DNA from 2 places in the Synechococcus sp. ROS8604 genome. Region 2 is predicted to be linked to the other one. Evidence: predicted binding sites of a transcription regulator. Region 2 holds the regulator's gene; the other holds the start of a gene.
What was found. Region 2 encodes HrcA, which represses chaperone genes, less so after heat shock. Its sites were predicted from a motif close to TTAGCACTCNNNNNNNNNGAGTGCTAA; they were not measured.

Region 1: the regulator HrcA is predicted to act here: its motif matches at 4,685-4,711, upstream of groES (co-chaperone GroES).

Annotation. Positions count from the first base shown of each region.
Region 1 is NZ_CP047946.1:2,297,199-2,312,184, forward strand. It holds partial or broken gene SynROS8604_RS12450 (IS5 family transposase) at 1-840, opposite strand, end outside; gene SynROS8604_RS16060 (hypothetical protein) at 1,015-1,353, opposite strand; gene SynROS8604_RS12455 (ammonium transporter) at 1,289-2,383, opposite strand; gene groL (chaperonin GroEL) at 2,620-4,251, opposite strand; gene groES (co-chaperone GroES) at 4,321-4,632, opposite strand; gene atpD (F0F1 ATP synthase subunit beta) at 4,854-6,317, shown strand; gene atpC (ATP synthase F1 subunit epsilon) at 6,391-6,798, shown strand; gene SynROS8604_RS12480 (30S ribosomal protein PSRP-3) at 6,983-7,543, opposite strand; gene SynROS8604_RS12485 (TIGR01548 family HAD-type hydrolase) at 7,637-8,428, shown strand; gene SynROS8604_RS12490 (calcium:proton antiporter) at 8,428-9,570, shown strand; gene SynROS8604_RS12495 (aminopeptidase P N-terminal domain-containing protein) at 9,574-10,914, opposite strand; gene SynROS8604_RS12500 (CNNM domain-containing protein) at 10,968-11,981, shown strand; gene SynROS8604_RS12505 (GTP-binding protein) at 11,978-13,327, shown strand; gene SynROS8604_RS12510 (nicotinate-nucleotide adenylyltransferase) at 13,324-13,902, shown strand; gene SynROS8604_RS12515 (NAD+ synthase) at 13,909-14,986, shown strand, end outside.
Region 2 is NZ_CP047946.1:2,605,331-2,620,316, reverse strand. It holds gene trpB (tryptophan synthase subunit beta) at 1-1,036, shown strand, start outside; gene SynROS8604_RS14185 (hypothetical protein) at 1,072-2,250, shown strand; gene SynROS8604_RS14180 (ABC transporter substrate-binding protein) at 2,259-3,482, opposite strand; gene hrcA (heat-inducible transcriptional repressor HrcA) at 3,484-4,476, opposite strand; gene SynROS8604_RS14170 (rhodanese-like domain-containing protein) at 4,548-4,898, opposite strand; gene SynROS8604_RS14165 (DUF3352 domain-containing protein) at 4,947-6,566, shown strand; gene SynROS8604_RS14160 (histidine phosphatase family protein) at 6,559-7,044, shown strand; gene SynROS8604_RS14155 (citrate synthase) at 7,077-8,267, shown strand; gene nuoH (NADH-quinone oxidoreductase subunit NuoH) at 8,328-9,446, shown strand; gene ndhI (NAD(P)H-quinone oxidoreductase subunit I) at 9,528-10,187, shown strand; gene SynROS8604_RS14140 (NADH-quinone oxidoreductase subunit J) at 10,184-10,783, shown strand; gene nuoK (NADH-quinone oxidoreductase subunit NuoK) at 10,804-11,136, shown strand; gene SynROS8604_RS14130 (NAD(+) kinase) at 11,152-12,105, shown strand; gene SynROS8604_RS14125 (CYTH domain-containing protein) at 12,107-12,610, shown strand; gene SynROS8604_RS14120 (helix-turn-helix transcriptional regulator) at 12,806-13,084, opposite strand; gene SynROS8604_RS14115 (methylenetetrahydrofolate reductase) at 13,166-14,056, shown strand; gene SynROS8604_RS14110 (NDP-sugar synthase) at 14,040-14,986, opposite strand, start outside.

The DNA of each region.
Region 1 (14,986 bases), 310 kb from region 2:
ATGCCGTCCGGCGGCCAGAAGGCATCCACCACAAGCGATCAGGCTGTCGATGCTCGCCAGATTCCGCTTGAGGTAGCCAAGCTGCTGCTTGATGGCCTTGCGTATCTTGTTGATACGGGGTCTCTTTTTCTTCTCAACAGCAAGAAACTGCCGCCTCGCCTGTTTGCGGTGCGTACGCGGCTTATGGCCAAAGCTTTCTCTGACCTGAGGATGCATCGCATCAATCAGAATCTCAGTCGCCTCCCTCGCTTCATTGAGCAGTGATAGATCTGTTGGATGACGGATATCTACAGGCGCGCAGGTGGCATCGATCAAAAGTGATCCCTGATTAGGCTGCTTCTGCGAGGATGATTTTGGCTGGCCTGCAGAACTGGTCGATCCACCACCACTGCCATTGATATCGCCTGGGCCCTGGAAATCGGATGAGCGAATCACTTTCGGGCCATGGCGCACAATTCGTTCATTGCAGTCATTCACAACGGCTTCCGGTAGGCGCTTGCGGAAATAGACCATCATCGATGAATCGAACGGCGCCGAATACTGGAATGCTTCCAGGCCGATGAAGAACTGGAAGTATGGGTTTTCCTTGATCTGCTCGACCAGTTCTTCATCCGTGAGCCCGAGACGGGCCTTGATGATCAATGCAACCAGTGCCATTCGAAAGGGTTTTGCCGGTGCTCCAAAGCCCTTGCAAAATTGCGCCGCATAGTCGGCCTCCAGCGCGTCCCACAGGATCAGCTAAGCCAGCTTGATCCAGCGATTGTCACCTGAGAGTTGTCCACCAAATGGCAGGAAGAAATCCTTGAACGAGAGCTGATGACGATGCTCGCGCCGATACATGTGGAAAACTCCGGGCGGCTTTTGGGCGCAAATGGACCCGTTTGCGTACATTTTACCGCCAGAAATTGCTCAGATCCATTGGGGCGCAAATGATCTGGCTTTATTCAGAAGACCCTTTTTAAAGAAGCGTGATGATGCCCTGGGCCTTGCAGGTGGACATCATCACGAGAGGAATCAAGACAGCTGCCGTAGCGATTCACTGGAATTGAGGAGAACCAACCCGTTCGGCATAGGCCTCTTCTCCATGGGCCTGCACATCATTCCCAGGTTTTCTGCTTCTTCTGACACCCGGAAGCGCAGACCCAGACCCCTCAAAACGAACGCGATCAAGAACGTGCCAACAGCTGCCAGGCCATAGGCCACCAAGACGGCTTGCAGTTGCCCAACAATCAGAGCACCCCGTCCCTGTTCGATCAGAACGTTGGCAGCAGGATGCCCAGCAATCAAGTCAGAACTGGCAAAAACACCCGTTAGCAAGGCGCCAATCGTGCCCCCCCACACCGTGAACCGCATAGGTATCGAGAGAATCATCAAATCGAAGTCTCACTTTGAGCTGAACTGAGGCAAAGCAAAACAACGACGTGATGGCACCAATGGCCATTCCCGCACCGGGGGTGACAAACCCAGCCGCCGGGGTAACACCAACCAAGCCAGCGACAGCACCTGTGGCCATACCAACAACGGTGGGTTTGCCACTCCTCCACGTCTCGATCAAAGACCAAGCCACAAAGCCCGCGGCTGCTGAGATGTGTGTTGTCGTAAACGGCAACTCTGCACCGGCTACCGCCAACTGACTTCCACCGTTGAAACCAAACCAACCAAACCAAAGCAGACCCGTCCCCAGAAGAATCTGACTGACATCGTGAGGAGGACGCACGGCCTTAGGCCACTGACGGCGCGAGCCCACCAGCCCAGCGAGCACCAAGGCCGATACGCCAGAACTGATATGAACCACCGTCCCACCGGCGAAATCAAGATCTTTACCAAGGAAGCCCCCACCCCAAACCATATGGGCCAAAGGGGCGTAGACCAGCAACAACCAAATCGGGCTGAACACACACCAAAACTTGAAACTGATCCGCTCCACCAGCGCACCCGAGATCAAAGCAGGCGTGATGATCGCAAACATGCCCTGAAAGAGCGCAAAGGTGAGACCTGAGATCGCCAGTCCATCCCAGACGGGAGGCACGTTCTCCAACAAAGCAAAGGAGAACGGATTAGCCACCACAGCTTGCAAGGCACCCCCATCGGAGAACGCAAGACTGAATCCAAAGGTGACCCACACCAACGTGGCAAGTCCCATCATCACGAAGCTCATCGCCATCGTGTTCAGTACGTTTCGAGATTGGACAAACCCGCCGTAGAAAAACGCCAAACCAGGCGTCATCAACAGCACCAAAGCCGAGGACGTCAGAATCAGGGTGTTGTCAGCTGCCAAAAGGGCCGTCTCTCCGGCGTAGGCAGGAAGCAAGGCAGCACTCAATAGTTGAAGTGCTGCCACCACCCATAGGGCGATGAGGAATCGACGAAGACGGGACGACAAAAGAGCCCTTTTGTATTCAGATACCGACGCAAGCCAAAGCTTGAAAAATTGTTCACTCTGAACAATTTTTCAAGCTTTGGCGAATCGAACGACCCTGATCAGATTTCATTCTCTGAAGGCGTCACGCTGCGTAACTGATCGCCCCCGCCATTAAAAAGGCACCCGTGAAGGCGCCAGATATGTTGCTAGTTGGTGTCTGATCCGTATCAGAGGGTGTTTCCACCCCCTCATTAGGGTCAGTAGTCGAAGTCGCCGCCCATACCACCGCCACCAGCAGCAGCTTCTTTCTTCTCAGGCATGTCAGCCACGATGCATTCGGTGGTTAGCACCATGCCAGCGATCGATGCAGCATTTTGCAAACCAGAGCGGGTCACCTTGGCCGGATCAACAATGCCAGCAGCAAGCATGTCGACGTAGTCACCATTGGCGGCGTTATAGCCCTCGTTAAAGGACTTGGATTTGACGTTTTCGGCAACGACAGCACCGTTCACACCAGCATTTTCAGCGATGCGCATCAAGGGAGCAGTCAGCGCTGAGGCCACAATGTTGGCACCGATCAACTCTTCGCCAGAAAGGTTGGCGGCTGCCCACTCTTCCAAGATTGGTGCCATGTGAGCCAAGGTTGTACCGCCACCAGGAACGATGCCCTCCTCAACAGCTGCCTTTGTGGCGTTGATGGCATCTTCCAGACGAAGTTTCTTGTCCTTCATCTCGGTTTCAGTGGCTGCTCCCACCTTCACAACAGCAACGCCACCGGCCAACTTGGCTAACCGCTCTTGGAGCTTCTCCTTGTCGTAGGTGGAATCGGTCTCATCCATCTGCTTCTTGATCTGCTCGCAACGCATTTTCACAGCCACCTCATTGCCTTCGGCAACAATCGTGGTGGTGTCTTTGTTGATGGTCACGCGGCGGGCAGTGCCCAACATCTCCAGCTTGGCATTTTCCAGCTTGAGACCTTGGTCTTCCGTGATCAGCTGACCGTTGGTCAGGACTGCCATGTCTTCGATCATCGCCTTACGGCGATCACCAAAACCAGGAGCTTTTACGGCCGCCACATTGAGCACACCGCGCAATCGGTTCACCACCAAGGTGGCGAGGGCTTCTTTCTCGATGTCCTCGGCAATGATCAGAAGAGGCTTTCCAGTACGAGCAATTTGCTCAAGGACAGGTACCAAGTCTTGTACCAAGCCGATCTTCTTATCAGTTAAGAGGATGTAGGGCTCGTCCAAAACCGCTTCCATCCGTTCCGTATCTGTTGCGAAGTAAGGGGAGATATAACCCTTATCGAAACGCATACCCTCGGTGACCTCAAGCTCGGTCTCCATGGATTTCCCTTCCTCAAGAGAAATCACACCTTCTTTACCAACTTTATCCATGGCGTCGGCAATCATTTTGCCAACCTCTTCGTCATTACCTGCAGAGATCGTGCCAACCTGAGCGATTGCATTGCTGTCTGCAATTGGCTTAGCGTTTTCTTGGATCTTCCCGACCAAGAAATCGGAAGCCTTATCAATACCCTTCTTCAGAGTGATTGCGTTGGCGCCAGCTGCCACGTTACGAAGGCCAGCTTTCACCATGGCATGAGCCAAAACGGTGGCCGTTGTGGTGCCATCACCAGCAGCATCGTTGGTTTTAGATGCGGCCTGACGAATGAGAGAAACACCGGTGTTTTCGATGTGATCCTCAAGCTCGATCTCTTTGGCGATCGTTACTCCATCATTGATGATTTGAGGAGCACCAAATTTCTTCTCAAGAACCACATTGCGACCCTTGGGGCCTAGGGTTACTGCGACAGCTTCGGTGAGAATGTCGATGCCTTTTTCGAGAGCACGGCGAGCATTCTCGCTATAGATAATTCGCTTAGCCATAGGAGGCGATTAAAAAGATGTAAGAGGAAAATTCAGTCGTTTCTGAGATAAAACTCAGAGAGATTGCGGTCAACCCACAACAGCAAGAATGTCTTTCTCGGACAACAGGACGTACTCGTCGCTGCCAAGCTTGATATCTGTACCGGCGTATTTGCTGTACAGAACCTTGTCGCCAATGCTGACTTCAGGAGCCTGACGGCTTCCATCGTCGTTGGACTTACCAGGACCCACTTGGACAACTTCACCCACCTGAGGCTTCTCTTTGGCCGTATCAGGAAGGAGAATGCCGCCTGCAGTCTTCTCTTCGGATTCAGAGATTTTTACGAAGACGCGGTCTCCAAGAGGCTTAACGGTGGAAACGCTGAGAGAAACAGCTGCCATAGGTATTTGAGAAGCAGGGACAGGGCGCTCGGCGCCGCTCGATCGACGCGAGTTAGCACTCGGGATCGATGAGTGCCAAAGCTAGGTCGGTGCATGGGTCAAGCACCAGCGGTGACCTGTGCGGGTGACCGAACAGCGAGAGCAACATCAAGACGGTGTTAAGGTTCTGCCGCTCAGGAAGGGATCGTCCTGTTGCGCGTCCCTCTCACTTCTCCTTACTTATGGCCGCTGCTGCTCCTGCCTCTACCGGTTCCAAGGGCGTTGTCCGTCAGGTAATCGGACCGGTTCTGGACGTGGAATTTCCAGCCGGCAAACTCCCCAAAATTCTCAATGCGTTACGTATTGAGGGCACCAACACTGCTGGTGAAAAGATCGGCCTAACCGCCGAAGTCCAGCAATTGCTTGGTGACCACAGAGTCCGTGCGGTGGCCATGAGTGGCACCGATGGTCTTGTGCGCGGAATGGAAGCCTTGGACACTGGCTCACCCATCTCTGTCCCTGTGGGAGAAGCCACCTTGGGCCGAATCTTCAACGTGCTCGGAGAGCCCGTTGACGAGCAAGGCCCCGTCAATACCGACGTCACTTCCCCCATTCACCGCGAAGCTCCCAAGCTCACTGAACTCGAAACCAAGCCCAAGGTGTTCGAGACAGGCATCAAGGTCATCGACCTTCTCGCCTCTTACCGCCAAGGAGGCAAAATTGGCCTCTTCGGTGGTGCCGGAGTTGGCAAAACCGTTTTGATTCAGGAGCTCATCAACAACATTGCCAAAGAACACGGCGGCGTTTCTGTGTTCGGCGGTGTGGGTGAGCGCACCCGCGAAGGCAACGACCTTTACGAAGAATTCAAGGAGTCCGGCGTGATCAACGCCGACGATCTCTCCAAGTCGAAAGTGGCCCTCTGCTACGGCCAAATGAATGAGCCTCCCGGCGCTCGTATGCGCGTAGGTCTCTCAGCTCTGACCATGGCCGAGCACTTCCGCGATGTGAACAAGCAGGACGTTCTGCTCTTCGTGGATAACATTTTCCGCTTCGTGCAAGCCGGTTCTGAGGTTTCTGCTCTCTTGGGTCGGATGCCTTCAGCTGTGGGCTACCAGCCCACCCTGGGTACTGACGTGGGCACTCTTCAGGAGCGGGTCGCTTCCACACTGGAAGGCTCCATCACCTCCATTCAGGCCGTTTACGTCCCTGCTGACGATCTCACCGACCCCGCTCCTGCCACAACATTTGCTCACCTCGATGCAACAACGGTTCTGAACCGTGCCTTGGCTTCGAAGGGTATCTACCCCGCGGTGGATCCTCTCGATTCCACAAGCACCATGCTTCAGCCAGCCGTTGTGGGCGATGAGCACTACCGCACAGCACGTGCTGTTCAATCCACCCTTCAGCGTTACAAGGAGCTTCAGGACATCATCGCCATTCTTGGCTTGGATGAACTGTCTGAAGACGATCGTCAGACTGTGGATCGTGCTCGCAAAATCGAGAAGTTCCTATCCCAGCCCTTCTTCGTTGCCGAAATCTTCACCGGAATGCCTGGCAAGTACGTGAAGCTTGAAGACACCATCAGTGGCTTCAATCAAATTCTTGCTGGGGAGCTCGACAGCCTTCCAGAGCAGTCTTTCTATCTGGTCGGCAACATCGACGAAGTCAAAGCCAAGGCCGAGAAGATCGCGGCTGAAGCCAATTGATCCCCATCGGGGCGCTTGCGCGCCCCGAACATGATCAACAACTCGCTTTCCAACTCTCCGCAGTCTTCTTTCCATGTCCCTCACCCTCCGCGTTCTGGCACCAGACCAGAGCGTGTTCGATGGTTCGGCCGATGAGGTGATCCTTCCCAGCACCACCGGTCAAGTCGGCATTCTTCCTGGCCACGTTTCCTTGCTCGCAGCGCTCGACGTTGGAGTTTTAAGAGTTCGTACCGATAGTAATTGGCAATCCATCGCCCTGATGGGTGGCTTTGCTGAAGTTGAATCCGATGATGTCACCGTTTTGGTGAACTCAGCCGAACTCGGCGTCAATATCGATTCCACATCAGCTGAAAGTGATCTTTCCGCTGCACGCACTGCTGTCACCAAGCTCGAAGGCCAGCCCTCCACTCCTGAAAAAGTGAAAGCGCAGCAGCTTTTTGAACGAGCCAGAGCACGCGCCCAGGCAAGCAAATCAACCTAAGTTGTAAAAAACAACGCCGGATCTGAAAAAAGCACCCTGAACAGGGTGCTTTTTTATGGATTGAATGTGTCTCCCAAAACTGATTTCAACATTCAACATTCCCCGTCGCAAAGACATAAAAAAGCCCCGTCGAAACGGGGCTAAAAACATGATCATTAAACGAAGAGCCTTCGTTCCGTTCCAATCAGGCAGTACCGCAAAAAGTAACGTCGGGGAACTTGAGTTTTGCTTCGTCAAGGCTCTTGCCTTTGCCTTCTTCTTGCCAGTAGTTAATGACCTCAGTGGCCTTGTTCAAAACTTCAACACGCTCGTTATCAGTGATCCAGCTTTTGCCTTCCAACTCACTTTTGAGAGTCTCCCAAGCATCTTCACGAGGCCAGAAGAAATAAGCCGTCAGTGGGCTGGGGCCACCGCCAACAATCTGATCAACCGCCAAAGCCACGTTATCAGGAAGCCAGAGAATCTTCAGCAAGAAGCGGCCTTCATCGGCTTTTGGGGTGTAGCCAGAGGGAACTCCATCCGCATCGATGGTGGCAGAAGCAAGTGCTGCACTGCCGCCGCGCATCACTGGACGACCTTCTTTGGGCTCCTGCTGCTGATCTGACACTTCACCCTTAGGAGTTGCATCTTCGCCCTGGGGAGCGGCATCACCCGCGGGTGTTGCGCCGGCCTGGGGTGCTGCATCAGATGCTGCTGCCTCTGTTGCGACCTCCTGGTCGACGGCTGCGCCTTCGGAAACCGTCATGGTGTCAGGGCTCAAGGATGAAGGACAAAGAACTAACTTACCAGTTGCTGAAGCCAAATCCCCCTGCAATCTTCAGGATCAAAGCCACAAGCAATCCTGCTTCTCGACATTGATGGCGTTATTCGGGATGTGGCAGGCAGCTATCGCCGTGCACTCCAGGCCACCGTGCATCACTACTGCGGGTGGAAGCCTGGTCACGAGACGGTTGATGCCCTGAAGGGTGAAGGACGCTGGAACAATGACTGGGATGCAAGCCTTGAACTTTTACGTCGGCACGCGCTGACCCATCCCTCACCCAACTCGTCCTCCCATTCAGCGGCCCTACCCAGTCGCACTGATCTGATTAACGTTTTCAGCCGTTTTTACTTCGGATCTGAACCAGAGGGCGATCCCTTTGCTTGGGATGGATTTATTTGCGATGAGCCCCTCCTCGTCGATCGAAACTTTTTTTCAGCCCTGACGAATCGAGACATTCTTTGGGGATTCGTTAGCGGAGCAGAGCCCCCTTCTGCTCGCTTCCTACTGGAACAACGTCTCCGCTTGCAGAACCCTCCCCTGATAGCGATGGGGGATGCGCCAGACAAACCTGATCCAGAAGGACTCATCAGGCTGGCAAGCACCCTTGTGGATGGCAACCTCGGTTCCGACGCACCGCTGATTGCCTATCTCGGTGACACCGTGGCGGACGTCAACACCGTGATTCGAGCCCGGGAGCAGGTCCCGCAACAACGCTGGATGAGCTTGGCGGTTGCACCTCCCCACCTACAACGCCCAGGGCAATCTGAGGCGCGAGCGCACTACGAGCAGACCTTACGGGCTGCAGGAGCAGAGGTGATCCTCACCGACACCCAAGCGGCACTCAACTGGAACCCCACTCAGCGTTGATGCGCAAAGAATGGCCCTTGCTTGTTGGAGCGGTTGTCCTCATCGGTCTCCAAACCACCCATCTCCTGGATTGGCTCTTGCTGCAATCGGCAACGCTCGTCTTAGGCGGATTAGGGGGACTCAGCCTCTTGATTTTGCTGCTGGCGAGACGCATTGCCAGCCAAGCCGATCATCTCGCCGAAAAGCTCGGTGAACCGCTTGGAACGCTTGTGCTCACAGGTTCCGTGATTTTGATCGAGCTGGCTCTCGTCACCAGCACCATGTTGAGCGGCGAAAGCAATCCCACGTTGGCGCGGGATTCGATGTTCTCGGTGTTGATGATTGTGCTCACTGGGGTGAAGGGAATCACCTTGATTTTGGCTTCGCGATTTCAAACAGCGGGGATCACGGAACCCTTCCAAGCAGAAGACATGGCCACCGTCAACCAAAGCGGTGCCTCCACTTACATCAACTTGATTACGACGATGAGCGTGCTTGTGTTGGTGCTCCCTAATTTCAGTGCTGACAGCACAGAAGCCAACTTTTCCCTCCCGATCAACTGGCTTCTCACCGTTGTGGCCATTGGGCTATACGCAGCTTTCCTGCGCTTCCAAACCGGCTCATACCGCAATCTGTTCCTTGAGGCCTCCCAGCGGCTGGAGTTGCCCAAAACCAAGGAGAAAAACGGGCTGACCCAGGCATCCAATGGCGATAACGACTCGGCTCTTCGGAGCGGCGTTCTCATGGCGCTCGGCCTCTTGATTTTGGTTCTGATCGCAGAATCGATGGGGAGCCTGATCGACATTGGCATCAGCGACCTCGGGCTCCCAAGCTCCCTGGGTGGTGTGCTTGTTGGCCTCCTCGTCGTGGCTCCGGAAGCGCTAAATGCCTTCCAAGCGGCCAATCGAGGGGAAGTGCAACGATCTCTCAATACCCTCTATGGATCGTCCTTATCGACGCTTTGCCTCACCGTTCCGACCGTGCTCTTCGTTGGAGAACTCACCAACACCAAGGTGATCCTTGGCCTCAATCCAATGGAATCCGTGTTGCTTGTTCTCACACTGATCTTGGTCCGCCCTCTCAGCGGACGGGTCAGCGAGCTCGATGGCCTGATGCTCTTGTCCGTTGGTTTGGTCTGGATTTCCCTGCAAGTGGTGAGCTGAACGTCATCCACTCTCCATCGAGGCAACATCCTTCAAGGCCGTAGCCGTCAAGACCTCATGACCATCCTTGAGAACGGCCACATCATCTTCAATGCGGATACCAATGCCTTTCCAGCGGTCATCGATTTCCGGCTGGCCATCCGGAACCGGTAAGCGGTCACTGACATAGAGACCAGGTTCCACGGTGAGCACCATGCCTGGATCCAGTTCGACATGGTGCTCACCAAGCCTGTATGCGCCAACGTCGTGCACATCCAACCCAAGCCAGTGCCCCGTGCGGTGCATGTAGAGATGGCGGTAAGCACCCTGCTCAATGATTCCGTCAGCCTCTCCAGCCAAGAGTCCAAGATCCAACAGGCCCTCCACAAGCGCTCGCAAAGCGGTCTGATGCACCTCCTCCGCTGTTCCTCCAGGCCTCACGGTGGCAATGGCCGACTCCTGAGCACTCAGAACCAATTCATAGAGCGCGCGCTGTTCACCGCTGAAGCGGCCATTCACAGGAAAGGTACGGGTGATATCACCGTTGTAGTAGTCACCGATTGAGCACCCGGCGTCGATCAGCAACAGATCACCGTCCTTGAGCGGATCCTGATTGTCGATGTAATGCAGGACGCAGGCGTTATCACCTCCCGCAACGATTGAGCCATAGGCAGGGCCCCGTGCCCCTTGATCAAGGAAGTGAAACTCGATGAGGGCTTGCACCTGTCGCTCATTCATTCCGGGCTTCACAGCGGCACGCGCCAACTCATGAGCCTGGGCTGAAATGCGGCACGCCTCGCGCATCCGATCCAGCTCCGCTGGATCTTTGCGCAAGCGAAGTTCATGCAGGACCGGGCAGGGCGCCACCAGCCCTAAAGCCGCGGCTCCACGTCGCGACGCCCGATCCAATTGTTCAGACCAAACCTCGAGCACCACGGACTCCACCGCCGGGTGATGCCCCGTGCGGAAGGCAATGCCCTCGGCATCTTTCAGATACCCACGCAGATGTTGGGCCAATTCAGAGCGGGGATGGGCCACATCCGCGCCGAACTGATCCACAGCCCCCTCTGTGCCCCACCGCCGCCCTGTCCAGACCTCGGCCCCTGGCTCACGAGGGTTCACAAACAATACGTAGCGCTCGCCTTCAGGCCGATGGGGCAAAAACAGGGCGACGGCATCCGGCTCATCAAAGCCGGTGAGATACCAGAAGTCGCTGTTCTGACGAAAGGGCCACTCACAGTCGGCATGGTGTGTCATCAGGGTTGCCGCTGGAATCACAGCCGCCGCACCGCCAAGATGGGCCATGAACCGCTGACGCCGCTCGGCGTAACCCTGAGCATCAATTGGGAGCGAACTATGAACCACGACGGAGACAGGGCACCAGGTAAACGTCAGGATGGCAGGCAAAGCATCCAGGCATGACTCACGACCTGCTGATCCTGATTCTGCTTGTGGTCGTGGTCCTCACAGGATCCGCCTTGTGTTCTGGCGTCGAAGCTGCTCTGCTCTCCGTCAACCCTGTTCGCGTTCTCGAACTCGCCGGTCGATCCAAACCGGTGTCCGGTGCAAGGAGATTGGCCCAACTCCGTCAGCGACTCGGCCGGACCTTGTCGGTTCTGGTGATTGCAAACAACGGCTTCAATATTTTCGGCAGTTTGATGCTCGGTGGCTACGCCGCTTGGCTGTTCGAAGACATGGGCATCAGCGCCGTGGCTCTGCCCCTGTTCTCCATTGGTCTCACCGTGCTGGTGATTCTTTTGGGGGAGATCCTCCCCAAGGCGATCGGCACCCGACTGGCGCTGCCTGTTTCACTCGCGAGTGCTCCGGTCTTGCACCTGCTTGGCGTTCTCATGCGTCCGCTCGTCCTTCTCCTGGAAAGACTGCTGCCGGCCTTAACCCAGGAAAGCGAACTCAACACAGACGAAGAGGAGATTCGACTGCTGGCCCGTATGGGGTCCCAAACCGGCCAAATCGAAGCGGATGAAGCCGCGATGATCGCCAAGGTGTTCCAACTCAACGACCTCACCGCGAGGGATTTGATGACACCAAGGGTTGCTGCTCCGAGCTTGGACGGAGCGAGCACACTGATGCAGTTAAGATCCGCCCTGCTCGAAAACGAGGCGCAATGGTGGGTGGTCCTGGGTGATGCCGTTGACAAGGTTCTTGGTATCGCAAGTCGAGACCGATTGCTGGCGGCACTCGTTCAAAATCAAGGTCAACTCACCCCAGCCGATCTGAGCGAGCCCGTCGAATTTGTGCCTGAAATGATTCGGGCCGATCGCCTGCTGACAGCCTTTCGTCGCGACAACAGCGGGGTTCGTGTTGTGGTGGATGAATTCGGAGGGTTTGTGGGCGTGATTGGCCCTGATGCGGTTCTGGCCGTGCTCGCTGGCTGGTGGCGCAAGTCAGCAGGAGCCAATGGGGCGTCATGACGACGTTCTCGCCTACATCCACCACGGAGCGCTGCCTTTCACTGCTGCAAACCTGGCGATCTCAGCTTCAGCTCAACCGCCGGGAAGAAACCATTTTAGCGGGTTCGCTCAGGAGCTTGGACCGGCAATTGGAGCGCTTATCGACTCGGAAGCTGCGCGTCGCGGTCTTCGGCCGCGTGGGAGTAGGGAAATCAAGCCTCGTCAATGCACTGATCGGTCAAGACCTCCTGGCCACCGACGTCGCTCACGGCTGCACGAGACAACAACAAGCGCTGCCTTGGACGATTTCCATTGCTGGTCTCCACGCGATTGAACTCGTCGACACACCAGGAATCGATGAGGTTGCAGCGGAAGCGCGCGCGCGACTGGCAGCGCGGGTGGCCCTGCAGTCCGATCTTGTGCTGCTCGTGTTGGATGCCGACATCAGCAGGGTTGAGCTCGATGCCTTGGAGACCTTAATCAGCAGTGGCAAGCCGGTGCTTCCCGTGCTGAACCGCAGTGACTGTTGCCCCCCAGAGCAACTCGACAGCCTCCGGCAAAGCATCAGCCACAGGATCCGGGAGCGGTGTTACCGCAACCATCACGCAAGGATTCCTCAAGCGATTGCCGTTTCAGCCGCCCCTCGCAAAGCCTGCCAACGCTCAGATGGCCGGGTGCGCAGCGAGCGACAGCCAGCGATGGTGAAACCACTCCGCACTGCCGTGATCAATCTGCTGAAAGAGCAAGGCCAAGCCCTCTTGGCCTTAAACGCCCTCCGCCAAGCAGAACGGCTCCAACAACAACTGGAATTAGGGCGACTGGAGCGCCGACGACACGATGCGCAAGGCCTGATCGGCCGCTACGCAGCACTCAAGGCCACAGGGGTTGCGGCCAATCCTTTGGTGTTGCTCGATCTAGCCGGAGGCTTGGCCTGCGATACCGCTTTGGTGGTTCAGCTCTGCAAGCTCTATGACCTGCCGATGGGAGGCCCAGCAGCACGACGGCTGATGCAACGGCTATCAGGACATAACGCCATGTTGGGAGGCGTCCAACTGGGACTTCAGCTGGCGCTCTCTGGACTTCAACAGCTGTTGCTGATCGCCGCACCCTTTTCCGGAGGCTTGAGCCTGGGTCCAGCGGCCCCCGTCGCCGTCGCCCAGGCGGCTCTCGCTGTGCACACCACGCGCAGAACAGGTCGGCTCACAGCACGTTGGCTGGTCGATCAACGCGGTCGTGGCAGGAGGGGCAATCCAGCACCGACGACCCTCATGCGGCGCCTGGTACGCAGCGATACCGGCATGCAACGTCTGCTTGCCGAGTGGCCACAGCCGCCCAAGCGGCCCCGGCGTGACGGGCTCTTGCCATGACTGCAACCATCGCCCTGCTCGGCACGAGCGCCGATCCACCAACGCTTGGGCATCAGGCTCTGCTTGAAGGCCTTTTGGATCACTTTCAACGCGTCGCCACCTGGGCTAGCGACAACCCAATAAAACGCCACGATGCCTGCCTCGAGCTCCGCAGCGAGCTGCTCCAGGCCTTGGTGATGGCCATCGACAACCCACGGGTGAGCATCGACCAAACCCTCAGCAGCCCGTTCACCATCACCACGCTTGAACGGGCAGCACGTCGATGGCCCAATCACGAGCTCTGCTTTGTGGTGGGCAGTGATTTGGCCGCTCAGATCCCCCATTGGAAACAAAGCGAGCTTTGGCTCAAGCGCTGCCAGCTGGGGGTGGTGCCGCGGAAGGGTTGGCCGTTGGAGCCCGAACACCTCGAACGACTCCGCCAGCTCGGCGCCCAGATCACCGTGTTGCCCTTACAGATTCCTGAGACAGCCAGCTCAAGCATTCGCAAAATGAGCGCTGCGGATCAAATCCCAAAACCGCTTTGGCCCCTCCTCTTGCAGCACAATCTTTATGGACTCCAAGACGCTCCTTCCTGAATTGCCATGCGCATCGCCCTGGCCCAGACCAATCCTCTGGTGGGCGATCTGTCCGGGAACGCCAAACGGCTCCTAGACGCTTGTCTCAAAATCAGCCATCAGGCGCAGGGCTCCGCTCCCGCCCTTGTGGTGAGCCCAGAGCTTTCCCTTTGGGGATACCCACCTCGAGACCTGCTGCTGAGTCCTGAGCATCTCCAGCAGCAGAGCGAGGCCCTCAACCAGCTGCAACAGGGGCTTAGGGAGAAGCTGCCGCAAACGGCACTGCTGGTGGGGGTTGTGGAACCAGCCCCAGACCAGCAACATCCACGACTCTTCAATGCGGCAGCCCTTGTAGAGGCCAACGGTTGGCGCGTCGTCGCCCGCAAACAGCTCCTTCCCACCTATGACGTCTTTGATGAATCGCGTTATTTCAGACCTGCCAACCAACCCAGTGTTCTGAGCTTTGAATCGGAAGGGCAGACTTGGCGCCTGGGGCTCACCATCTGCGAAGACCTGTGGGTTGAGGATGCGCTTCAGGCACAACGCCTGGTGGGACCAGATCCGATTGCCAATCTCATCCCGGAGCAAGTGGATGTGTTGCTGAACCTCTCCGCGTCCCCCTTCGGAAGAACCAAAGCATCCATCCGACATCAGCTCAGCGCCCGCGCTGCCAACCGTCTTCATTGCCCAGTGATTTATGTGAACCAGGTGGGGGGCAACGACGAATTAGTGTTCGATGGCGGCAGTTTCGTGATGACAGCCAGCGGTGAAGTGGCGTTGCAACTTCCCACCTGCCAGGAAGCCATCGCCTGCTGGGACAGCAGTGAAAGAGGTTCTGATGCATCGGCAGGCACGTCGGCCCCCACGGAAAGCGCTGATCTTGAGCAACTGTTCCAAGCCCTTGCGCTCGGCGTGCGGGATTACGCCCAAAAATGCGGTTTTCAACGCGCCCTGCTGGGTCTGAGTGGCGGCATCGACTCAGCTCTTGTGGCGGTCATTGCAGCAGCGGCACTCAAAGCAGACCGCGTGCAGGCTTTGCTCATGCCCTCTCCCTGGAGCTCTGTTGGGTCGATTGATGATGCAGAGGCGCTTGCAGAACGCCTGG
Region 2 (14,986 bases):
AGCCACACCCCTCTACGAAGCGGAGCGTCTCACCGCTCACTATCGCCGTTCCGATGGGGGTCCACGCATCTGGTTGAAGCGCGAAGATCTCAATCACACGGGTGCGCACAAAATCAACAATGCCCTTGGTCAGGCGTTGTTGGCCTTGCGTATGGGCAAGAAGCGAATCATTGCTGAAACCGGTGCCGGTCAGCATGGCGTGGCCACCGCAACGGTCTGCGCTCGTTTCGGCCTGGAGTGCGTGGTCTACATGGGGGCTGAAGACATGCGCCGTCAGGCGCTGAATGTGTTCCGGATGCGCTTATTGGGAGCCACCGTTCAGCCGGTCACGGCAGGAACCGCCACCTTGAAGGACGCGACGAGCGAAGCCATCCGCGATTGGGTGACCAATGTGGAAACCACCCACTACATCCTTGGATCCGTGGCTGGTCCCCATCCCTATCCGATGTTGGTGCGTGACTTCCATGCAGTGATCGGCAATGAAGCGCGTGAGCAATGCATGGAGTCGTTTGGGCGGCTTCCTGATGTGTTGTTGGCGTGTGTGGGTGGAGGTTCCAATGCGATGGGGCTCTTCCATCCGTTTGTGCAAGACACCTCTGTTCGTCTGATTGGCGTTGAGGCCGCAGGTGATGGAGTGCAAACTGGCCGTCATGCCGCCACGATTACGGAGGGCCGAGTGGGGGTGCTGCATGGGGCGATGAGCCTGCTTCTTCAAGATCAGGACGGCCAAGTGCAGGAAGCGCATTCCATCAGTGCTGGTCTTGACTATCCCGGTGTGGGGCCAGAGCACAGTTATCTGCGGGATATCGGCCGCGCTGAATACGCTGCCGTTACGGACGATGCGGCGCTCTCCGCTTTACGGCTTGTGAGTGAGTTGGAGGGAATCATTCCCGCTTTGGAAACCGCCCATGCGTTTGCTTGGCTGGAAATGTTGTGCCCCACGCTTCCCAGCGGCAGCGAAATTGTGATCAATTGTTCTGGTCGTGGTGATAAGGATGTGAACACCGTGGCGGAAAAACTTGGAAGTCAGCTTTGAAGACTGTGCTTCAGCGCTTGTTGAAGCATCCCAAGATGTTGCGCATCAGATTGAACTTTTGGGACTTTCTCCTCGTCCTGGTGATTGCAATCTCTGGGATTTTTTTGGTTCAATTTCTTGGTAGAGAAAATTTAGATGTGATCAGTTCTCGAGAATTGCTTCGGCTCACGAGTACTCCTCACATTCGTAATGAAGCGCCTGATGCTGCGGCTCGTGGCAGGCCATTAAAGGGGGCGGAAGTTCTGCGTGATTCGGAACTTCTGGAAGCGGCAAAATACAAGGTCTATGCAGGTATTTACGTCGCGAATAACTTCAGTTTGGACCTGGAGGTTCCTAGCTTTTCTAGCAAGGGATATATCTGGATGCGTTGGGGAAAGCCTTTCCAGGATTACTTGGAAGAAAGAGGCTTGGCTATTTCCGAGGTAATTGGACTTGAAAATGATATCAATCCGGAAACATCTGTAATCACGCCTTTGCGGGATGTCCGTGAATTTGAAGACGGCACTTTTGGGCAAGGGATGTTGTACACAGGGGATTTTTACATCGACAACTTGGACTTACGGAGGTTTCCTTTTAACTCGGTGAGTCTCCCTGTTGTTCTTGAAGCTGATGATCCTGTTGGTGATCTGACCTATCAAAGTCTTCGTTTGATTCCTGATTTAAGGGATAGCGGGATTGGTCAGTATTCTGATCTCTTTGGCTGGCTCACACGGGGCTGGTCTTTTGGGGAATTTCGGCATCACTTTGCCTCGGGACTTGGCGTTAGCACTGTGGATGAGGAATACAGCCAGCTTATTTTTGATGTGTCTTATCAAAAGTCTTCTTGGTCTGCATTCTGGACTTTGATTCAGCCCCTGGTTGTGGTGATGGCCTCGATTGTTTTGATTACCCGGGTGCTGACAGAGTTTCGTGTTGAGATTCCGATCGCCGTTTTGCTAACGCTGATCTTCTTGCAAGATGGATATAGATCAGAGCTGCCAAGTCTCCCTTACCTTTCGTTTCTAGACTCGATTTATGCGATTGCTTACATCCTTTCAATCGTTAGTTTTGCGCTCGTTCTCTATCTTGAGAGTCTCAAGAGACGAGCGGGTTTGGAGACCAATGAGCGTCGAGATTTGATTTTGGGACGTATTCACTTTTATGAGCAATTTTGGCCTCCTATTTCTCTTGTCGTTATGGTTTTGTTGTCAATAGCTAGCTGGTTGTTGATCTAGCAACCTTTTTAGGGCTCCCAGGGATCGCTGCCAAGGAAGACCAAATCGATACTGCGATGTAATCCTGGAGTGGTGCGTCTCAGTTCATCGACGAGTCGATCCCGGGTGACATCTGGAGCGATCGATTCCATTGCCTCAACGAGCCATTGCGCTGCCATGAAGCCTTCGAGGCTGTAGAAATCGAAATCAACTTCACCATCCTGCTGCTGCTGGCGTAGGAGTCGTTGATAGCTCGCGACATCTGGGTGCCGTGCATCCCAAGGGAAGGGCACAACTTGTGTGACACCAACGCCAAAGGCGGCTGCTTGCGGCAGATCCCGAAACAGCGCTTTGGTTCCTGTTGGAGAGATGGTCATTAATTGCGGGCGGCTGCCATTTCGATGCAGGTTGTTCACCAATGAGGCCATCGTTTTGCTCAGTGAGATCACGATGAGGGCATCGGGCTTTGATTTGATAATCGTGTTGGCGGCTTGCGTTGTTTCAATGGAGTTTCGTGGCAGAGCCGCTGTGCTGACAGCACTGAGATTGTGCTTTTTCAGGGCCTCCACTGTGCTGGCAAGCACGTCTTTTCCATAGGCGTCGTTCTGATATGCCACTGCAATCCTTACGAAGCCGTCGTTGACGAGGTGATTGACGATCCGCCGAGCTTCTTCCGCATAGCTGGCTCGGAAGTGCAACACCTCGGTCTGACCTTGTTCTCTGAGGGCGCTAGCACCTGTGAGAGGAGCAACAAGGGTGAGTCCCGCCGTCTTGGCAATCGGTAGGGCCGCTTTGCTCGTGGGCGTGCCAAAAAAGCCGAAGAGGGCCAAAACATCAGGCTCGGCCGCAAACAAGCGGGTGTTACGCAGCGTATTTTCTGGCTCATAGCCATCATCGATCCGCCAAACCTTGACGGGGCGTCCGGCGATGCCCCCCCGATCATTGAGCTCCCGTAAAACGGTGTCGATTCCTAGGGCGAAGCGCTCTCCGATATGTCCAGAGGGGCCTTTCAGGGGAAGGGACTGTGCCAGCAACCAAGGGCGGGGTTCTTCGTTAAGAAGGGAATCAAGGTTCTCACTGGCAAGGCTTCGTCCCGCCTCGTTCGAGGTCATCGAGCTGCTCTGCGCGGGCTCAAGTCGCTCCTGTTTTGTTGTCTGGTTGACACCGCTCCAAAGGGCAAACAAGGCCCCCCCGATGGCGAGTCCTAGGACGATGGTCAGCGGGGGGGACAGGGCTCTTCCTTGGAATGCCATGTCAGTTCAGGAGATAGTCGAGATGATGGGCGGCACTCTTAACGGCAGCGAGTGCTGTGGCGTAGGCCATGCGCATTGGCCCCACAAGCGCCACATGCCCCACGCCGTCTGTGGCGCTTGTGTAGGTGGCCTGGACCACTGAGCAGTGGTGCAAAGCCTGTTCGGGATGTTCTTGGCCGATCCAGACGCCATATCCAGGACCGGAAGCGGACAGGGTTAGGGCTGCAGGACTCTGATCCATCAATTCAAGGAGTGGTCTGAGCTTGGAGCTTTGGCTGAATTCGGGCTCGGCGACGAGCCGAGACACGCCATGAAAGAGCGCTTTGGTTTCTTGGGTGGTTTGCAAGGTCTGATGGCTGTCAATGGCATCGCGGAGGGCTCTGCCGCAGGCCTGCAGTTCTCTTGGCAGTGCATTCCAATTCAAACGGCCGTTGCCGTCGAGCTGCCGACGCGCCCATTGATCCATCGCTTCGATTTGATGCTCACTGCCGTGGGGCAGCCGAAGATTGAGGTGACTGGCTTGGCTGGAATTCTTCACCAACATCACCAGCAAGCGCTCCTCGCTGCGCACCAGTCGGATCGCTTCCAGTGCGGGGTGCCCTTGGCTGGGGTGCGTGATCAGGCTCATCAGTCCCGTGAAATCGGTGAGCCTTCTCGCCATATTTTGGAGCAGATCATCAAGCGCTGCCCATCGAAGGCTCAGTTGGGTTAACTCCTGATCAAGATGTTGGGCGATGGTTCCAGGCTTCGGAAGCAGACAATCCACGTAATGCCTATATCCACTGGGGCTTGGAACCCGTCCGGCAGATGTATGTGGTTGGGTGAGAAGACCCCGCTGCTCTAAAGCCCCCATGGCTGAACGCACGGTGGCAGCACTGGCTTGCAGATCGAACCTCTGAACGAGGGTTCTGCTCCCTACTGGCTCAATCGTGTCAACGTAGTGATGCACCGTGGCCTTGAGCACCTCCTGTTGTCGGCGGGGCAGCGGCTGCACAGGCACACAATCAGCGTTGTGATCGTACGGAGGTTTCCCCTCGGATTGGTGGCGTTGTCATGAACCGCTGCTCAGTAACGGGGAACGCTCGGGTCGACGTCCACACTCCAGGCATGAATGCCGCCTTCTAGGTTCCATACCTCATAATCCGGTCCTTGTTCTAAGAGCCAGCAGCCAAAATTTCGGCTACGGATCCCGGCGTGACAAATGACCACGATGGGTTTGCTGGTGGTCAGCCTTGCGGGCAGATCGGAAAGCCATAGGTTTGATTCACTTAGCGGTAGATGTTCCACCTGCCCGGGGAAGGGAGCGATCTCCAGTTCGGAGTGCTCGCGAACATCAACGAGCTGAAGGGCACTGCCGCTCGCTAGCCACGCGTGAAGGTCTTTGGCGCTGATCGATTGGGGTGAAGAGGGTGTCATGGGATTCATCATGAACAAAGATGAGGCCAGTCCCACGCCTGCTGCTTCATGAAGGCGCGTTCCTTCCTTTTAGCTGTCGCTGCAACGGTGGTGTTGCTGCTAATCACCGCATTGGGCCTGTGGTGGGCGATGGCTCAGCAGAGTCCCCTCAAGATTGTCGGGCAACCCCTCGTCTTGCCACGAGCTGCTCGGTTCGTTCCGAGAAATGCGTCCCTGAGTTTGCATTTGCTTGCTGATCCTGGGCGCATGCCCGCCTATGCCCAGGCCGTGGCTCCGGTGTCACGCCGACGCCAAGCGCGGGACAGCACCCAGCAATTGCGGGATGGCGCCTTTGCTCTAGCGGGCTTGGATTTTGTGGGAGAACTCGCGGATTGGATCGGTCCCCAGGTCAGTTTGTCTTTGTTTGCGCCCGTCTCCGATGCTCCTGCGGGTTGGGTGCTCGCTCTCACCAGCCTTGATCAAGACGGGGCCAAGCGTTTCCTGCAACGCTTTTGGCAAACGCGCAGCTTGGCAGGCACCGATCTGCAAATCAGTCGTTACCGGGGAATGGGGGTGATCAGCGGCCGCGGAGCGCTGCTCGGTCAAGACCCACAGCCCATCGCTACAGCCTTGATCGACGATGACCTGCTCTTAATCGCCTCCGGTCGTGGTGTGCTGGAGCAGTCTTTGGATGTGTCTCAACTGGATGCTTTGCACCAGCTTGGAGACGAAGCTCTCATGGCTGATTTGCAGCAGCTTGGTCGGGGTGCGGCGCTGCTAACGGCTGATCCTGTCGCGATGGCGAAGTGGCTTGGAATGCCACGCTCCATTGCTAATGACGACGACCTGGTTGGTCTGGTCGCAGCACTTGAACCTAAAGGGACCGCTCTCGATCTGGATGCTGTCTTGCGTTTTCGTCAGCCGCTTGGAGGTTCAGGGACTGACGGCCTGCAGTCGCAATCCTTGATGCGTTCAGCCGGTGGATCAGCCTCTGCCCTGGCTTTGCTCTCGGATCCTGCAGGGCTCCTAAGTCCTCATGATCAGGACCCCGTCGCTCAATGGTTGGCGCCTGTTCTTGAGGAGTCTCTCCAAACCCTGGGAGCCGAGGGGGCTTCCGCTGTGGTGGGGTTGGATGCGGGCCCCCTGCTTTGGAAGCAGGGTGTAGAGGGATGGCTATTGGGAACATCCAGTGATCAGCCTGGTTTGGAGGCCGTGGATGCGGACCTCCAGGTCAAGGGGCTCGTGCGTTCAGCCCTGCCGTCTGATGGATCGGCCCTTGAGGTATGGACCCGGCTGGCCCGGCAGCGGCAGCGGGGTGAAGCCTCTCTACAGGCCCAGCTTGCGGTGGCCTTGGAGCGTGAATCTGGTCAAGACTGGTGGGGGCAGACCCTGGATGCTCTGACAATGCGTCAGGATCACTCCGCCCTTGAGCCGCGCTTGGATCAACTACGGGCCTTGCAAGACGATGGGGCGGCGCCTCTGGCACAGCAGTTGGCCCTGGCGACGGAGCCCAGCCGCGCTCAGCTCCAAAAGTGGCGGCTCTGGAGTTTGATTCAGTCGGTGGCTGGCAAGCCCCTGCTCCCAGCGGTGCAGGAACTTGCTTTGGCTGCTGGTCCGGACCAAGAGGAAGGCGCTGGTCAAGCAGGCTCTAACCGCTTACGACTCCGCGCCCAGCTGCGATTTGGTTGACCTGCTGCTGTTGCGTCATGGCATCGCGGTTGAGCGCCACCAAGGCGTGGATCATCCAGATCGTGGTCTGACGCCTTTGGGAGTCGAGCGCACATTCAAGGTGTGCTGCCGTCTGCGCGATCTCGGATTGATCGCCGACCGCTCGTACAGCAGCCCTTATCGGCGAGCGCGTGAAACAGCTGAGCTTGCGGTGAAAAGTGGTTTGGCTTCTGAGCTTGAGCTCGCCCGTTGTCTTGAGCCTGGAGGGGATCCATGGCCCTTGGTTCAGCGCTTGCAAGGCTCGTGTTTGCTTGTGGGTCATGAACCTGATTTGAGCCAGCTGGCTGCGGAGCTGATAGGTGCGCGATCGGATGGCCTGCGCCTGCGCAAGGCTGGGCTCTGCCATCTCCGTTGGGACCCATCCCATCAAGATCCCCGTGGGATAGCGCAGCTGCAGGGGTTACTTAGGCCACGTCTGTTGTTGCCGGGCTGCGTTTAAGTTGCGTTGATGAGTTGTCGTTGTGGGTGGTGGTGAGTCAGACCGGCGGGAGCGAAATCAGGCATGAACGCACGGGGTTGGTGTTTAGACCCGGCCTGGAGGGTGTCCCGGCCACCCAATCTTCGATTTGCGACATTGACGGCCTCCAAGGGCGTCTCTCCTATCGGGGCTACTCCCTCGATGACCTTGCGGTCCACAGCAGTTTCCTGGAGACCACCTATCTGTTGATCTGGGGTGAACTGCCTACACCGCAGCAATTTCGTGATTTTGAGCACGAAGTGCAGATGCATCGCCGCGTCAGCTTTCGGGTGCGCGACATGATGAAGTGCTTCCCCGCCAACGGGCATCCGATGGATGCGCTGCAATCGAGCGCGGCTTCCTTGGGGCTTTTCTATTCCCGCCGGGCCATCGATGATCCGCAATACATCTACGACGCTGTTGTCAGGCTGATTGCCAAGATTCCAACCATGGTGGCGGCCTTCCAGTTGATCCGAAAAGGCCAGGATCCAATCCAGCCCCGCGACGACCTGGCTTACTCCGCCAACTTTCTGTACATGCTCACGGAGCAAGAGCCCGATCCCCTGGCCTCTCGAATCTTTGATCGCTGTTTGATCCTCCACGCTGAGCACAGCCTCAATGCCAGTACGTTCAGCGCCAGGGTGACGGCGAGCACGTTGACCGACCCCTATGCCGTCGTGGCATCGGCGGTCGGAACGCTGGCGGGCCCTCTCCATGGAGGCGCTAACGAAGATGTTCTGGCGATGTTGGAGGAGATTGGTACTCCGGAACAGGCCGACTCCTACCTCGAGTCAGCCGTGGCGAGCAAACGCAAAGTGATGGGTTTTGGGCATCGCGAGTACAAAGTGAAAGATCCGCGTGCCGTGATCCTTCAGTCCTTGGCTGAGGAGTTGTTTGCTCGATTTGGTCACGACGATCTTTATGACGTGGCCCATGCCCTTGAAACGGCTGCCGCGATTCGCCTCGGGCCCAAAGGGATTTATCCCAACGTTGATTTTTATTCAGGGCTTGTGTACAGGAAACTTGGGATTCCAAGAGATCTGTTCACCCCGGTGTTTGCGATTTCCCGGGTGGCCGGGTGGTTGGCACATTGGAGGGAGCAGCTCGGTGCCAATCGAATTTTTCGCCCTTCTCAGATTTATACCGGCAGATCCATGCGTCATTGGGTCCCTGCAGACGAGCGGGTGAATGCCGCGGGCGCTTAAGTTGCATCTATCTGTTCTCTGACCATGGTGACTTCCCTCGCCACCACCGCGCCGGCTCTGGTGAGCCCGGGTCTTGACCTTGAGCAGAGCTTTAGTCAGGCCCTGGAGGGGTTTGGGCTCTCGGCCCAGGCTGCTCGCATGCTCTGGCTTCCCTTCCCGATGTTGCTGGTCCTTGTGGCCGCTGTTGTGGGGGTTCTGGTCACGGTGTGGCTGGAACGAAAGATTTCTGCAGCCGTGCAGCAAAGGGTTGGGCCTGAGTACGCCGGAGCCCTCGGTGTTCTTCAGCCTCTTGCCGATGGGCTCAAGCTGCTCGTCAAGGAAGACATCATTCCTGACCGAGCGGACAGCATTCTTTTCACCCTCGGCCCTGTGCTGGTGGTGGTGCCGGTCATTTTATCTTGGTTGATCGTGCCCTTCGGTCAGAACCTCTTGATCAGCGATGTGGGCGTTGGCATTTTCCTTTGGATCTCGCTGAGCAGCGTTCAGCCCATTGGCCTTCTGATGAGTGGCTACGCCTCAAACAATAAATATTCGTTGTTGGGAGGTCTTCGTGCGGCAGCCCAATCGATCAGTTACGAGATTCCGCTCGCGTTGGCCGTCCTGGCCGTCGTGATGATGAGCAACTCCTTAAGCACCGTCGACATTGTCAATCAACAAACTGGAGCTGGTGTTCTGAGTTGGAACATCTGGCGTCAGCCGGTTGGCTTCCTGATTTTCTGGATCTGTGCGCTTGCGGAATGTGAGCGTCTGCCTTTTGACCTCCCAGAAGCGGAGGAAGAGCTGGTTGCTGGCTATCAGACCGAATACTCAGGGATGAAATTTGCCCTCTTCTACCTGGGCAGTTACATCAATCTGGTTCTCTCTGCTCTCCTTGTTTCCATCCTCTATCTAGGTGGTTGGGGCTTCCCGATCCCCGTTGAATGGTTGGCTTCTTGGTTAAACCAGCCGATTGATGCGCCTTTGGTGCAGTTGATCACAGGCACCGTGGGCATCGTGATGACGGTCTTGAAGGCCTACCTGCTGGTCTTCATCGCGATCCTTTTGCGTTGGACCACTCCACGGGTCAGGATCGATCAGCTGTTGGATCTTGGCTGGAAATTCCTGTTGCCTTTGGCCCTGGTCAACCTCCTGGTCACAGCAGCCCTCAAGCTGGCCTTTCCGGTTGCTTTTGGCGGCTGATCTCGTCACTTCCCCTCTCCCGGCGGCATCATGAAAGCCGGGTTTTGATTCCTCGATCGTTCCCTTCCCCGATTCCAAACCATGTTCGGCTTCCTTAAACAGGTTGGTGATTACACCAGGGATGCAGTGGATGCGGCCCGTAATCTCACGCAAGGTCTGTCGGTCACCTTCGACCACATGAAGCGCCGTCCGGTCACGGTGCAGTATCCCTATGAGAAGCTGATCCTGTCGGAGCGGTATCGAGGACGGATTCATTACGAATTCGACAAGTGCATCGCCTGTGAGGTGTGTGTGCGCGTCTGTCCCATCAATCTTCCCGTGGTGGATTGGGTGATGAACAAGGAGACGAAGAAAAAAGAGCTACGCAATTATTCAATTGATTTTGGGGTTTGTATTTTTTGCGGCAACTGCGTGGAGTACTGCCCCACCAATTGCTTATCGATGACCGAAGAATATGAATTGGCCGCCTTCGATCGCCATAGCCTGAATTACGACAACGTTGCCTTAGGTCGCCTGCCAACCAGTGTGACGACAGATCCATCGGTCCAGCCGTTGCGGGAACTGGTGTATTTGCCCGCTGGGGAAGTTCAGCCCCATGGCGTTTCTCCTGATCGCCCCCGAGCGGGCAAGCTTCCTGAGCAAATCCTTGAGGAGCTCAAGGCCGCTGGATCCAGGAAGGCTGCCGAGGATGGGAGAGAATCATCTTCATCAGCTTCCAACGAGGAGGAGAGCGCAGGATGACGATCGCCGCGTCAACGCAGCTCATTTGTTTTTTGGCTCTGAGTGCCGTCATCGTCCTGGGAGCCCTCGGCGTGGTGCTCTTGAGCAACATCGTCTATTCAGCCTTCCTCCTAGGCGGTGTGTTTTTGGCAGTGGCAGGTCTCTACCTCCTGCTTAACGCCAGTTTTGTCGCGGCGGCCCAGGTCCTGGTGTACGTGGGTGCCGTCAACGTCTTGATCCTGTTCGCGATCATGCTGGTGAACAAAAAGGAGGATCTGGCTCCGATCCCCGGACTCCCCATACGCCGTCTTCTATCCGGTGGTGTGTGTGTAGGCCTGTTTGCACTCTTGACCCGTGTTGTGGTCACCACGCCCTGGGCCAAGGGCCCAATGCCGATTGGGGAGGATTCAACCGTGCGCATCGGTGAACATCTGTTCACCGACTACTTGCTCCCTTTTGAGTTGGCATCTGTTTTATTGTTGATGGCCATGATTGGGGCCATTGTTCTGGCCCGTCGTGACGTTCAATCTGTAGATCCTGTCACTGGCGAAGAGGTTGATCAGGGCCTAATCGAAAAGGCACGCACCCCTCTATTGACCGACCAGCCTCGCGCCTGAATTCTTTCTCCTTTTTTGTGATGCTCTCTGAGCTGCTTTCTGGTTCTGTTCCTCTCCAAGCCTATTTGCTTTTGGCAGCAGTCCTGTTTTGTACGGGAGTCTGGGGTCTCATTAACAGCCGAAATGCTGTTCGCGTGTTGATGAGCATTGAGTTGATGCTCAATGCAGTGAACATCAACCTGATGGCCTTTTCTTCCTACGTCGATGGCCAACTGATTCGTGGCCAGGTGTTCTCAGTGTTTGTGATCACCGTTGCCGCCGCTGAGGCTGCCGTCGGTTTGGCGATCTTGTTGTCGCTTTACAGGAACAGAGTCACTGTGGACATGGAGCGCTTCAATCTTTTGCGCTGGTAAAGACGTCACGCTGTTATGCGCCTTCAACGGGTCTGGCTGATTTATCGCGCAGATAGCCCACTGGCCCTCAAAGAGGCGCGTCGTTGCGCCGATGAGCTTGAGACGATTGGCGTGACCTGCGTCTTGGCGATGAGTGGCCTGACGGCAGACCCGTTCCCCGGTTTGCTGGCCTCTGAGCCTCGGCTACCGGATTTGGCGGTGGTGCTTGGTGGTGACGGAACCGTGCTCGGTGCCGCCAGACATCTCGCCGTTCTGGATGTCCCGATTCTGAGTTTCAACGTAGGAGGTCATCTTGGCTTTCTCACGCATGATCCCGGTTTGCTTCGGAGTGAAGGGCTCTGGGAGCGCGTGCTGGAAGATCGTTTTGCCTTGGAGCGGCGCATGATGTTGCAGGCGGTGATCCAGCGCATGGGGGATCTGCATGGTTCTGAGGATGAGGAGACCTCTGGAGCAGACGATGGTCTCCCTGACGATCAGGAGATTCACTGGGCACTGAATGACCTCTACCTAAAGCCCTATCACGAGGATTTGTCTCCAACCTGCATTCTTGAAATGGAGATCGATGGAGAGGTTGTGGATCAAGTTCGAGGAGATGGCTTGATTTTGGCCTCGCCTACGGGATCAACGGGTTATGCGATGGCGGCTGGCGGCCCGATCTTGCATCCAGGGATCGATGCGATTGTGGTTAGTCCAATTTGTCCGATGAGTTTGTCAAGTCGCACCGTGGTGCTGCCTCCTCGCTCCAGGGTTGTGATTTGGCCTCTGGGTGATGCCAGTCGTCAGGTGAAACTTTGGAAAGATGGGGCGGCTGGAGAGGTTTTTGGCCCAGGTGAATGCTGCGTGATTCAGCAGGCTGCCCATCATGCGTTGATGGTCCAGCTGGATCAAAGTCCTTCCTATTACCGAACCTTGTCACGCAAACTTCACTGGGCGGGAAGTTTGCTGGATAGTGCTCCCTCCTCAAACTGAGATGGCCCTGGAGATTGAACGGCGATTCCTGGTGACCCATCCCGGATGGCGTCGTGTGGCAGGTCCCCCCCAAGCGCTGCGACAGGGGTATCTGTCCGCCTCGCCCGATGGATTCACCGTTCGCATGCGGTTGCGCGCTGACGGCAAGGCATGGCTGACATTGAAGGCCCCTGCTGCCGGGATTGCTCGCCATGAATTCGAGTATGACATTCCCGGAACGGATGCGGAAGAGCTTTGGGCACTTGCGTCCCATCGCGTCACGAAAACGCGCTATTCCCTTCAGCAGGGAGGGGGGGATTGGGTCGTTGATTGCTTTGAAGGCAGCAATTCACCGTTAATTCTTGCTGAGGTTGAGCTTGAGGCCCCCGATAGCCCCTTAACGATCCCCGACTGGTGTGGTGTTGAGATCACAGGGGATCCGCGCTGGAGCAATGCAGCACTGGCTTATCAGCCTTTTGCCACCTGGCCTAAGGATTGGATCGACGAATATCGGCTGCAAACCTAAAAAATCTTTTGATTTCCTTTAGAATTGGAGCATGGTTTGCAAGGTGAGACGGCATGTTCGGTCTATATGACTCTGATGGGATCCTGCGTTTCACAGGATTGGATCGTGAAGCCTGCCTCGCTTATGCCAGTTTGTTTGGGCTTTCTTTGGCGAGCTGCTCCTTAACGGATATCCCAATCCCTGTTCCTCTTCCGATCAGGACGCGTCGGAGGCATCAGGGGGAAGGGTGCAGCAATTGAAGCCATCTCGGCAAATTTTTCCGTGATCCATTGCCCAGTTCAACAAAGCCACGCGATTTTTGGAGCCGGTTTTTGTGAACACATTGCTCACGTGATTGTCGACCGTACGTTTGCTGATCGTCAGTCGTTCAGCGATCTCTTGATTGGTCAGCCCCTCGGCTACCAGTTCGATGATCTCTATTTCACGGCTGGAGAGGGAAACAGTCATTGAACAGGGCTCCTCACCGATGGCCATTCTTCTTGGACCATGGTTTGCATCTTAAGCAGGTATGGAGAACCTGATCTTCCATAGTGGTTTTCAGTAGCGATCATTCGTTTGCGTTCAGCGCTGCAAAGCAGCCTCGAGGCTGGAGCCGTCACCATTACGGCTGAAGTGATGCCTCCACGAGGTGGAGACCCATCCCATGCTCTCAAGATGGCAAGGGCCCTCAAGGGGTTTGTTCATGCGGTCAATGTCACGGATGGCAGTCGTGCCGTCATGAGGATGAGCAGTCTTGCTGTGGCTCGCCTCCTTCTGGACGAAGGCATCGAGCCCGTGCTGCAGATGGCCTGTCGCGATCGCAATCGCATTGCAATTCAATCGGATCTGTTGGGTGCCCATGCATTGGGGATCCGTAATCTTCTTTGCCTCACCGGGGATCCTGTTCGTGCTGGTGATCAGCCCAAGGCCCGTCCTGTGAATGAACTGGAATCTGTGCGCTTGCTGCAGCAGGTCACGGCCTTCAATCGGGGAGATGATCCGGTGAAGGGTGATCTTGCCGATGGTCCTACCGACATCTTCGCTGGAGCGGCGGCAGATCCCCAATGTGCAAGTTGGTCAGGCTTGGTGCGACGGATGGAGCGAAAAAAAGCCGCAGGAGCGCGTTTTGTTCAGACGCAGATGGTGATGGATGCTTCTGTGTTGGAACGGTTTTGCCGTGAGATCGCAGAGCCCATGGAGCTTCCAGTGCTAGCGGGTGTTTTCTTGTTGAAGTCGGCGCGCAATGCAGGGTTTATCAATCGGATGGTGCCTGGTGCTTGCATTCCCGACACTCTGATCACCCGCTTGGAGGCCGCGGCGGACCCGGCGGTAGAAGGCATTCAAATTGCTGCCGAACAGGTTCAGCGATACCTAGGAGTGGCTCAAGGCGTTCATCTGATGGCGATCAAAGCAGAAGAACGCATTCCAGCGATTTTGAAACAGGCTGGCGTCAGCTTGCCTGGGTGAGATCGGTGCCCAGGAGTTCTGCCATCGCTTTCTGTTGAGGAGAAGGCTCCACCAAATCCTGGCGACGGGCATCCGTGATCAACCAATCGAGTGAAGCTTCCTGGAGATCGATGTGATCGCCTTCCTTGTCAACGCAATAGCGGCCAAACACGAGTTTTTCCACCAATTGCACGCCCGCCCCGATCCTTGAGTAATCAAAAATGATCGAGTTATCGATGGTTGCACCCTCGCAGATATAGCAGCTTGGTCCAATCATCGTGGGACCGATCAAGGTGGCACCATCCTCAATTTTGGTCATTCCGCCGACATAGACCGGGCCCTCAACGTTGATTTTGTCCCAATTGGCGGCCACATTCAGGCCCGCAAACACACCAGGCTTGACCTCTTTCCCCGGAACGCCAACTTGACGAACGTCTCCTTGGAGAACGCTGCGAATGGCTTGCCAGTAATCAGGCACTTTGCCGATGTCGACCCATTCAAAATCCATGGGGAGGGCATAAAACGGAGCTCCTTGCTTCACCAAAGTGGGAAAGAGATCTGCCCCGATGTCGAAGGATTTTCCGGAGGGAATGTGCTCGAAAATCTCAGGCTCGAAGAGATAGATGCCGGTGTTGATCGTGTCGCTTAAGGCTTCCTCAACACTGGGTTTCTCTTGAAAGGCTTGGATTTTGCCATCGTCATCACTCACCACAACGCCATAACTGCTCACCTGGTCTTTCGGGACCGTTTTGGTGACAAGACTGGCCAATGCGCCTTTGGCGCGGTGACGTCTGACGGCCTCGGTGAGGTCGAGGTCGATGAGGGCATCACCACACAACACAACAAAGGTGTCGTCAAAAAAGGTCTGAAAATCTTGGATTTTTTTGAGACCACCCGCAGAACCCAGGGCGTCTCCGATCAGTTCGCCGTCCTGAATGCTTCCCTCGAAGC